3 regions of the Flintibacter sp. genome follow, and region 1 is predicted to be linked to each of the others. Evidence: predicted binding sites of a transcription regulator. Region 1 holds the regulator's gene; each other region holds the start of a gene.
What was found. The regulator LexA, encoded in region 1, represses DNA repair genes until DNA is damaged. The targets are predictions, from matches to a motif close to CNAACANNTGTTNG.
Positions count from the first base shown of each region.

Region 1 (3,274 bases):
CGGCATCCATCAGCTCATCGTTGGACTTTTTGAACTTTTTCCGCTCGTAGTCGGCCCGCACGAAGATCTTGACCACTCGGATGGCCACCAGGTTCTCCTGGAGGGTGTTGTTCAGGTTGTCGATCTTCTTCTGCATGGTTTCAAACAGGCGGGTACAGATAAACATCAGTCCGCCCACCGCAATGAGCATCAGGGGAATGACCACCACCAGCACCAGTGCCAGCTTGGCGTTGAGGGTAAAGCTGATACACAAAGCGGCCACCAGCATCACCGGGGCACGCACCAGCATCCGAAGGCCCATGGCCAGCATCATAGTCATGGCGTTGACGTCGTTGGTCATACGGGTGATAAGGGAGGCGGAGGAGAAGCGGTCGATGTCGGCAAAGGAGAACTCCTGCACCTTGTCAAAGAGGCACTGGCGCAGGTTTGCGCCGAACCCCTGGCTGGCAAAGGCGGCATATTTGGAGGCAAATACACCGCAGAACATGGCCACACCTGCCAGAGCCAGCATCACCAGGCCCATTTTAAAGATGTAGCCCACATCGCCGGTGGGGATGGCGGTGTCCACGATCTCCGACATCACCAGAGGGAGCAGCAGCTCGCAGATGACCTCCAGAACGATCAGGATGGGGACCTTGACGGCCTGCCGCTTGTAGCCCTGGAGGTGGGTCAAAAACAGTTGAAGCAAGTCCGATCTTCCTTTCTTTCCCTACAAGGGGTCATGGTTGGTCCAGACGCAGGTTCTCCAGCGCACGGAGATAAAAGCCGTGCAGTTGGGTCTGCTCCTGGGTGGTAAAGCCGGCGTACATCCGCCGGTTCACCCGCTGCAGGCAGGCAAAGCAGTCATCCACCGCTTTCTGGCCCTTGTCGGTCAGCTTCACCCGGTTGCGCCGGGCGTCGCCGGGCTCAGGTTCCCGGTGGATATATCCCTTTTTCTCCAGGGATTTCAGCGAGGTTGCTACCGCCGCGGGAGAAATATCCAGCAGAGTGGACAGCTCCCGCTGGGCCTGGACCTGTCCGTCAGGACAGCGGTCTCCCGCACTGCGCAAAATGCACAACAGCAGCGGGTGACCTACCTCCTGCAAGCCGGCAGCATTCAGCTCCGCCTGCACCGCATTGCGGTGGGCCTGGTGCAGTTTATGCTCCAGCACCCCCAGATCAATGCCAAGGTTTGCCACGCAGTTCCCTCCCTTCCTTCGACGTTTTTCGTTAACAGCTTAATCATTAACATGTTGAACATTTTAGCACTGAGGGCCAAAATGTCAAGGCGGGAGCGGGCAGATTCAAAATTTGTTCACAAATGCCGCAAATTGCATTTATTTGGAACATCCGTTTGACTTCCAAAGGGGGATATGGTACAATATTTGCAAAATAAAACCACGCCGCCCAGTGTGTCCGGGAAGGAGCTTGGCTATGAAAACGCTGACCCCGAAACAGCAAAAAATTTACGATTATATCTTGGATTTCACGGCAGAGCACGGCTATCCCCCCTCGGTGCGGGAGATCGGCGCCGCCGTGGGCCTCAAGTCCCCCTCCACGGTCCACTTCCACCTCAAAGGGCTGGAGGAGGCGGGGGTCATCGTCAAGGCCGAGGGCAAGACCCGGGCCATCTCCCTGCCCGGCGTGTCCCCCCGCCCGGTGGCGGAGGAGACCGATCCCCACGCCAACCAGATCCCCGTGGTGGGCAACGTGGCCGCCGGCTCCCCCATCCTGGCTGAGGAGTGCATTGAGGACTACCTTACCTTTGATACCGAGGGTCTCTCTGGAGAGCACTTTGCCCTGCGGGTGCGGGGCGAGTCCATGCTGGGGGCAGGCATTCTCCCCGGTGACCTGGTGGTGGTCCACCGGCAGAGCGAGGCCCAGTCGGGCCAGATCGTGGTGGCCCTCTTCGAGGACGAGGCCACGGTGAAGACCCTGCGCCGCCGGGATGGCAAGGTGTGGCTCATGCCGGCCAACGACGAGTATCAGCCCATCGACGGCACCAAGGCCCAGATCCTGGGCCAGGTGGTAGCGGTGGTGCGGCGCTACTGAGATGACAAAGACCGAACTGTTGGACCGCTGCGTCCGCAGCGGCGAGGAGCGTGTGCTTCTCTCCCGGGTGCTGGACAAGCTGGAGCTGTCCCAAAACCGGGGCATCCCCGCCCATACCCCCTTTCTCTCCCCGGGAGAGCGGGCGTCCGTGACCGATTTACTTTCCGCCTGGGGGCACCCCCGGCACGTGTTTTTCGGCGGCTACCCCGATGCCGAGCGCACCGTGTGTCTCTTTCTCCCCGACTGGCAGGAGGAAGAGGACGCCATCGCCGACCCGGAGGGTCCTCTGGCCGCTTTGGAGGCCACCTTCCCCAACGGGGCAGAGTTGTCCCACCGGGACATTCTGGGCTCCCTCATGGGGCTTGGAATCACCCGGGAGAAGCTGGGGGACATTTTGGTGGAGGGAAACCGCTGCCAGGTCCTGGCCCTGCGGGACGCCCTGCCCATCCTTTTGAGCCAGTGGGAGTCCGCCGGTCGGTGGAAGGCCAAGCTGCGGGAGATTTCCCTCTCGGAGCTCACCCCCAAGCCGCCTCAGGTGAAGACCATCCGGGACACGGTGGCCGCCCTGCGGCTGGACGCGGTGCTGGCCTCCGGGTTTTCTACCTCCCGCTCCAAGGCCGCTCAGCTGGTGAGCGCCGGGCGGGTATCGGTGAACCACCGGGAGTGTATGAAAAGCGACCGCACCGTAGAGCAGGGGGACGTGCTCTCCTGCCGGGGGCTGGGCAAGTGCGTGGTCAAAGAAGTGCTGGGCCAGTCCAAAAAGGGCCGGATCATGCTGATTTTAGAGCGATATATATAAGGCAACACCGCACAAATGCACCTGCGATGCTTTGCGGAAATTTTGCGCCCGGATTTTGTTGCGATTTCTTACAATACATCCAGTATTGTCGCAAAATCGCGCCGCATCCGGACAAAAAATTTGCTCGCAAATCATTCTTGTCGAATTGTGCGGTCTCGCCATAAAAAAATCCTGCTGTCTGAGACAGCAGGATTTTTTTATTCTTCTTCCTCCATGGGTACAATCTGCAGCAGGCTGCCGGTACGGGGCTGCAAGGTGAGCAGATGTCCCTCAGGGCCGATGTGGAACCGGGCGGAGCCCAGCAGCAGCTGCACGCCCTCGTGTTCCCGCAGGCGCAGGGTGGCCTCCTCGCTGCCGGTATTGAAGGCAGCCAGGATGGTCTCCTCTCCCTGGGTGCGGGTGAAAGCCAGCACAGGACCCTTGCCCACCCGGTAGTGGATATCT
Region 1 is NZ_JBKVXZ010000013.1:59,654-62,927, reverse strand. It holds gene ACLTXB_RS07040 (ABC transporter ATP-binding protein) at 1-688, opposite strand, end outside; gene ACLTXB_RS07035 (MarR family winged helix-turn-helix transcriptional regulator) at 720-1,178, opposite strand; gene lexA (transcriptional repressor LexA) at 1,414-2,031, shown strand; gene ACLTXB_RS07025 (RNA-binding protein) at 2,033-2,830, shown strand; gene ACLTXB_RS07020 (glycoside hydrolase family 13 protein) at 3,028-3,274, opposite strand, start outside.

Region 2 (3,274 bases), on a different contig from region 1:
ACCGGCCGCACCTCGATCTTGGGGTCCAGCAGACCGGTGGGACGAATGACCTGCTCCACGATCTGGCCCGACCGGGTGCGCTCGTACTCGCCGGGGGTAGCAGAGACGTAGATCACCTGGTTGAGCCGCTTTTCAAACTCCTCAAATTTCAGCGGCCGGTTGTCGTAGGCGCAGGGCAGACGGAAGCCGTAGTCCACCAGGGTATTCTTTCGGGCCCGGTCGCCGTTGTACATGGCCCGCACCTGGGGCAGGGTGACGTGGCTCTCGTCGATAAACAGCACAAAGTCCTTGGGGAAGTAGTCCAGCAGAGTATGGGGCGGGGAGCCCACCGGGCGGCCCTCAATGACCCGGGAGTAGTTCTCAATGCCGGAGCAGTAGCCCAGCTCCTGCATCATCTCTACGTCGTACATGGTGCGCTGCTTGATGCGCTGGGCCTCGATGAGCTTGCCCTCCTTCTCAAAGTAGGCCACCCGCTCCTCCAGCTCCTTATAGATCTCCTGGACAGCAGCGTCCATCTTCTCCTTGGGAGTGACATAGTGGGTGGCGGGCCAGATGGGGATATGGCTGAGTTTGCGGATGGGGGAGCCGGTGACCACGTTGATTTCCGAGATGCGGTCGATTTCATCCCCAAAAAACTCCACCCGGATGGCGGTGTCCTTCCAGTAGGCGGGCCACACCTCCACCGTGTCCCCCCGCACCCGGAACATGTTGCGCTCAAAGGCAATGTCGTTGCGCTCGTAGCGGATGGAGACTAACCGTTTTAAAAACTCGTCCCGCTCCAGGATATCTCCCACCCGGAGGGAGACCATCATCTTGGCAAAGTCCTCCGGCTCGCCCAGGCCGTAGATGCAGGACACGGAGGAGACCACGATCACGTCCCGCCGCTCCAGCAGGGAGGCGGTGGCAGAGAGCCGCAGGCGGTCAATTTCCTCGTTGATGGCAGAGTCCTTCTCGATAAAGGTATCGGTGTGGGGGATATAGGCCTCGGGCTGGTAGTAGTCGTAGTAGGAGACGAAATATTCCACCGCGTTGTTGGGGAAAAACTCCTTAAACTCGGCGCACAGCTGGGCGGCCAGGGTCTTGTTGTGGGCCAGCACCAGGGTGGGCCGCTGGACCTGCTCAATGATCTTGGCCATGGTGAAGGTCTTGCCCGAACCGGTAACGCCCAGCAGGGTCTGCTCATCCAGGCCCATCTCGATGCCCTGGGACAGGGCCTCAATGGCCTGAGGCTGGTCACCCGACGGGGTGTACTCAGAAACCACTTCAAATTTCGGCATGTCGTCCCCTCCTCTGCCCGATGTCTCGTCCTATCATTATATCAGAACTAATGTTCTACGGCAACCAAAACTTGCGCCTCTCCCCTAGTTTTCCGGGAGAGGCGCAAATCTTACACAAATTTCAGTCCCCGCAGCTTTCGGCTCTCGCCCATGGATACCATGTCTCCGTCCACAAAGACCAGGTGGTCCACCAGCTCAATGCCGATGGGAGCCAGAATGGCCCGCAGGGTATCGGTGGTCAGCCAGTCGGCCTGGGATGGGATGGCCAGGTTGCTCACGTGGTTGTGGGCCACATAGACCCGGGCGGCCCGCAGGCCCATGGCCTCCTCGGCAATGCGCCGGGCGTTCATCTCGGCCATTTCGATGCTGCCCTCGGCCACCTTCCGCACGCCCAGCACCTGGCGCTTGCCGTCCAGGCACAGAACGTACACCATCTCGTTCCGGGCCCCGAAGAAGTAGGGCTCCAGCCAGGGGTAAGCGTCGTCGGCGCTGTTGATGATGTCGCTGAGCCGGGTGCGGCTGGCCTGATAGCGGCCCAACAGGGCGGGCAGCATCCGCAGTAGCACGGCCGTGTGCTCCCCAACGCCCTTTACCTTGCGCAGCTCCTCCACCGACGCATCCAGCACACCGGACAGAGAGCCGAACTGCTCAATCAGGTCATGGGCCAGGCCGTTTACATCCCCCTGAGGGATAGAGTAGAAGAGCAGCAGCTCCAGCACTCGGTGGTCGGGCCAGCCCTCGATGCCCCGGGCCAGAAATTCCGCTTTCATCCGCTGACGGTGACCGGTATGACTGGCCATGAGGAATCGCTCCTTTCTCTCTAAAAACGCTTACTTCTTTGCGCCGTACTGCTCCAGATAAGCCTCCATCCAAAACGCGGGCGATCCCTGCGGGGATCGCCCGCGTTTTCCGGGGGGCACCAGTTCCCCCCGGAGGCCCCCCTCCGCTCTCCGAGGGGGACGATAAGATTTTTTCTTAGCCCTTCGCTCCGTACTGCTCCAGATAAGCTTCCATCTTGGCCTTCATCTCGTCGTCGATGTAGACCTTGCCGTCCACGGGGTTATTGTGGAGGAAGTCGATGACCTCACGCACGGTGACGATGGGGAAGACCTGGATGCCGTAGTCCTCACGCAGCTCGTCCAGGGTGGAGCAGTCACGGGTACCCCGCTCCATGCGGTCCACCGAGACAAACAGGGCCTTCATGTTCACGTTGGCCACGTGCTTAAAGAGCTCAATGGACTCCCGCACAGCAGTGCCGGCGGTGACCACGTCCTCGATGATGGCCACGTTGTCCCCGTCCTGGGGCTTGTAGCCCACCATGGAGCCGCCCTCGCCGTGGTCCTTGGCCTCCTTGCGGTTGAAGCAGTAGGGCAGGTCCCGGTCATAGTTGCGGTACAGGGAGGCGGCGGCGGACACCGCCAGAGGGATGCCCTTGTAGGCGGGGCCAAACAGGCAGGTGATGCCCTCGGGCATGTGCTCCTGGATGCAGGCGGCGTAGTAGTCGCCCAGCTTGGCAGCCTGGGCGCCGGTCTTATAGTTGCCGGTGTTGACAAAGTAGGGGGTCTTGCGGCCGGACTTGGTGGTAAAGTCCCCGAAGGTCAGCACGCCGGAGCGCACCATAAAGGTAATAAATTCTTCCCGATAAGTCATCGTTGTTCCCTCACAGTTCTTTTTTCTATTTGACAGGGCGCAGCGCCCATGAGAAATCATTGTATTATACCACTTAATGCCCCGTCAGACAAGGAATTCTACCCTGTTTTTTCCTCCTTCTCGCCTCTCAGGTTCTCTCCCTTTACGGACCCGCGGCTTCCTGCTATAATGGAATCAAATCCATCTCCATACCCTTTGGGGAGAAAGGAACCGCGGTATGCCGAAAACATTGACCCGTATGTACGCTGCCCTATCCAAAGCCATAGGCTTTCTTCCGTCAGTTCCCCGGAATCTGCTGGTCACTCTTCTGTTTTTGTGCATCGCCTATGTGGTCAGCAGCATCCTGC
Region 2 is NZ_JBKVXZ010000006.1:26,326-29,599, forward strand. It holds gene uvrB (excinuclease ABC subunit UvrB) at 1-1,277, opposite strand, end outside; gene ACLTXB_RS04020 (JAB domain-containing protein) at 1,388-2,077, opposite strand; gene pyrE (orotate phosphoribosyltransferase) at 2,253-2,927, opposite strand; gene ACLTXB_RS04030 (sensor histidine kinase) at 3,145-3,274, shown strand, end outside.
Region 2: the regulator LexA is predicted to act here: its motif matches at 1,321-1,334, upstream of uvrB (excinuclease ABC subunit UvrB).

Region 3 (3,274 bases), on a different contig from region 1:
TGATTCTGGCAATCACGCCATCCAATCGTTTCACTGCATACTCGATTTCTTTCTTTGAAGCCTTACGCTCAGGGGAGAGGACCCATGCCTTAGACTGCTCCACCAGCTTAATATCCTCCTTGTGCGTTTCCAGTTTTACAGTATCAGCAACGACCTCAACCGCCTTGTTATAGGCAATATCTGCAACCTCGTCCACCAGAGCTTCCACATCTTCAATCTTCATCGTGAGTTCTTCCAACTTTTGCTCCTGTGCTGCCAGTTGCTCCTTTTGCTTGAAAAGAATATAGTCCTGTTTTTCCAGATAAGCACGACCACCATATTCCGGTTCTTCTTCCAGTTGTAAGCCATGCTTTTTCGCCACATCAAACAACAGCACTCGGCAGGCTGAATCGAAAGTCATCTTGCGGTTATTTTTTCTTCCGACAGGCTTCTCCGGTTCTGGCAGTTCAAACCCCAGTGCTTCCAAAGCCTTTTCCTGTTGTGGGGCAATCTCCCCATATTGATTTTCACAGTCGAACACATGACGCTCGTGAATATGAGGGGTGCTTTCATCCAAGTGCAGCGCCCAATTCAGGATATGGACATGAGAGCCGAAACGCTCATTTACGATTTCCATAAATTCTGTGACGATCTCAATGAGCAGTTCCGGCGGAACATGATTGTCAAGTGTTCCAATCTGATAGACCGTTTCCTCAGGACAGGTCTTTTTGCTTTTGAGTAAATCTCCGGTTTCCTTATTTCTTTCAGGGTGTCGGTTCTTCACATTTCTTTCGTTCTGTCCGGTTACAAAATCACGATACCGCTGACGATAAAAAAGCTGTTCCACATCTTCAAAAGTGGCAGACAGCTCATTTTCCTTTTCGGGATTTTTGAAATTGCGGAAGCCATTGTAACAGTCCCAATAGAGATTTTGTTTGGCTCGTTCTTCGTCAATGTGTTCGCTGTTGGCAATGTCAAAACTGCGGTCATTGTGCTTCGGATTATAAACGCCATTCTTTCCGGCTCGTCCATTGTGCCTTGTTAATTTCACATGAGTTCCTCCTTTTCTTTTTGATTTCCCCGACAGGGGAGAAGGGCAGCGAAGCTGATTCCTTGCGGCTTTCTGCGTCAAGTAATACCCAGTACTAAGTGGCGAAACGCCACTTAACTGGGCAAGGCTGCCGCCCTTGACCTGCACAGGGATATTGCATTCCCTGTACCCATGCACAAAGGGTTGCACCCTCTGTACTCCCGCCCGAACAAACTGACTTCGCCCCGTCCCAAGCTCTGTCAGTTCCTTCGGTTTTACAAAACAGTCCACCGGACTATTTTGCAAAAAGAAAAACCGACGCATGATCGCTTTACGCTCAATACATCGGTTTCTTCATCTGACCTTAACGGTCATATTCAGTTATCTAATATTGTACTGTTATAAAATCTATGTCATTTACGATTTTTCTTATGCTGATTTACCCAGTAAGATTTTACAGGGATTCTTCTTCTCTCTATATCTTCCATAAATTCTTCTTTATCGATATTACTATCAATGGTAAATAGCTTTTCCCCATTTACATATACACGCATAGAACCTTTCTTTCTCTCACAGTATGTAATATCTTCAAAGCGAAAAGTTCTCTTTCTCCCAAAAGTTGAACGCCATGTGATTTCATCTCCGTTCACTTCCAGTTTCCACATTACCATATTGACTATTCCGCTTATGCCTACTAAAAAAAATATTCCAAATATACAAATGACAAACATATCTTCTTTTGCCATAAGACTCATAGCCGTACAATAAGCAAAAAATATTGTACCTACGATAAATGCCACGATAAGGAATTTCTCTGTTTTTATTGTATAATGCGTTCTAATTATACCTTTTTTCTGTTCTTCTTCTCGTTCTTTAGCTCTCTTTTGTTGAAGATTTACAATATATGTCAAAAGAAGAAGTACAACTAAATAGGGACCTATTTGTGTAATTATATTCAAACACATTCGTAAAAAATCATTCATTTTTTGCCCTCCATAGTTCCAGCTATATAAAAATGATTGTTTGAAATCGAGTATTAAAACCTCAATTTTTCATATCTCATTATACTTCATCAACTTAATAAATGGAAGAAAGAATTTTGTGTGCAGAGTTCCTGTTCAAACCTTATAACGCACATTTCTGCAAAATTCATAGTCCCTGATACTTTCCTCACAGGCGATAGGCAACGGTCAAAACATCAGGTCTGTACCTGACATTTTAACCGCATATCAGCCTTGATTATCACATTATCCCTGCTGACTGTTCAGCCCATGCTTTTTCGCATATTCACTGGCTTTCTGTCTGCGTTCCTCACTGTAAGGCGGCAGGAAGCGGATAGACAGACGGGATTTTGCCAGCTCATAAGAAACACCGCCTTGAGCATTGGATTTTTCCAGTCTGCAAAGGTCAGGGTACTTCTTAGCAAAAGCAGCCAACCTCTTTTTCAATCCGGCATTGTGGGTGTAGATATTTGCCTTATCCTCGCCCTCATTAAAGAGAACGATTGTTTCTTTCTCAATCTTTGTCAGTCTTGTCATAGCAGCCCTCCCTGCGGTCTTTCAACACCCTCAGCCTGCGGTAAAAGCAGCGATACCACCTTTCAACACCCTCAGCACTCAGCTTAACGGAAAGCATATAAAACAGCTTCTTCGTCACTGGATCGGGTGCAAGGGCAGCTACCATATGCAAACGCTCGACAGTTGCTTTCAGGTTCGGACAGCCAAAGGCATAAAGGACTTCCATTTCATTCCGGTTCATCTTCATTGTGTTTTCCTCCTTAAAGTTTGATAAATGAAAAGCGACAGACACTTCATAAGGAAATACCTGTCGCTTCGTTGATGATATAAAATTGTTGGTTTTGGACTTGATAAAATCAGCAGTAAATCATTTCCTGTCTGATGATTTCTTCGGCTCGGTTACGGATAGAGTTCATGGACTGTACCCACAACATCTGATTGTCTGCTTTCATGGTTTCGGTCACACCCTCGGCTTGTTTCATCTGCTCAATGATAAGGCTGCACCTTTCCGTTGCCTGTTCGTTCAGGTCAGCAAGGTGAGTATGCAGTTCGCCGGATAAACAGAGGGCAGAGAACCTTGCAGGGCGGTACTGCTCCAAATATATCCTGTGCAGTCTGCCCCACATACCGATAGGGCGGCGTTCCTCCGGAAGCTTCAAGTCCAGCACATAGTAATCACCCACAAGAACATAGTCCAGACCGTTGCTTTCATCATGGATTCGTGGTTTCAATTCTGTCATGCTATTTT
Region 3 is NZ_JBKVXZ010000001.1:149,375-152,648, reverse strand. It holds gene ACLTXB_RS00685 (serine/arginine repetitive matrix protein 2) at 1-1,219, opposite strand, end outside; gene ACLTXB_RS00680 (DUF6560 family protein) at 1,423-1,992, opposite strand; gene ACLTXB_RS00675 (molecular chaperone) at 2,257-2,547, opposite strand; gene ACLTXB_RS00670 (ferredoxin) at 2,525-2,773, opposite strand; gene ACLTXB_RS00665 (TnpV protein) at 2,883-3,266, opposite strand; gene ACLTXB_RS00660 (recombinase family protein) at 3,263-3,274, opposite strand, start outside.
Region 3: the regulator LexA is predicted to act here: its motif matches at 2,022-2,035, upstream of ACLTXB_RS00680 (DUF6560 family protein).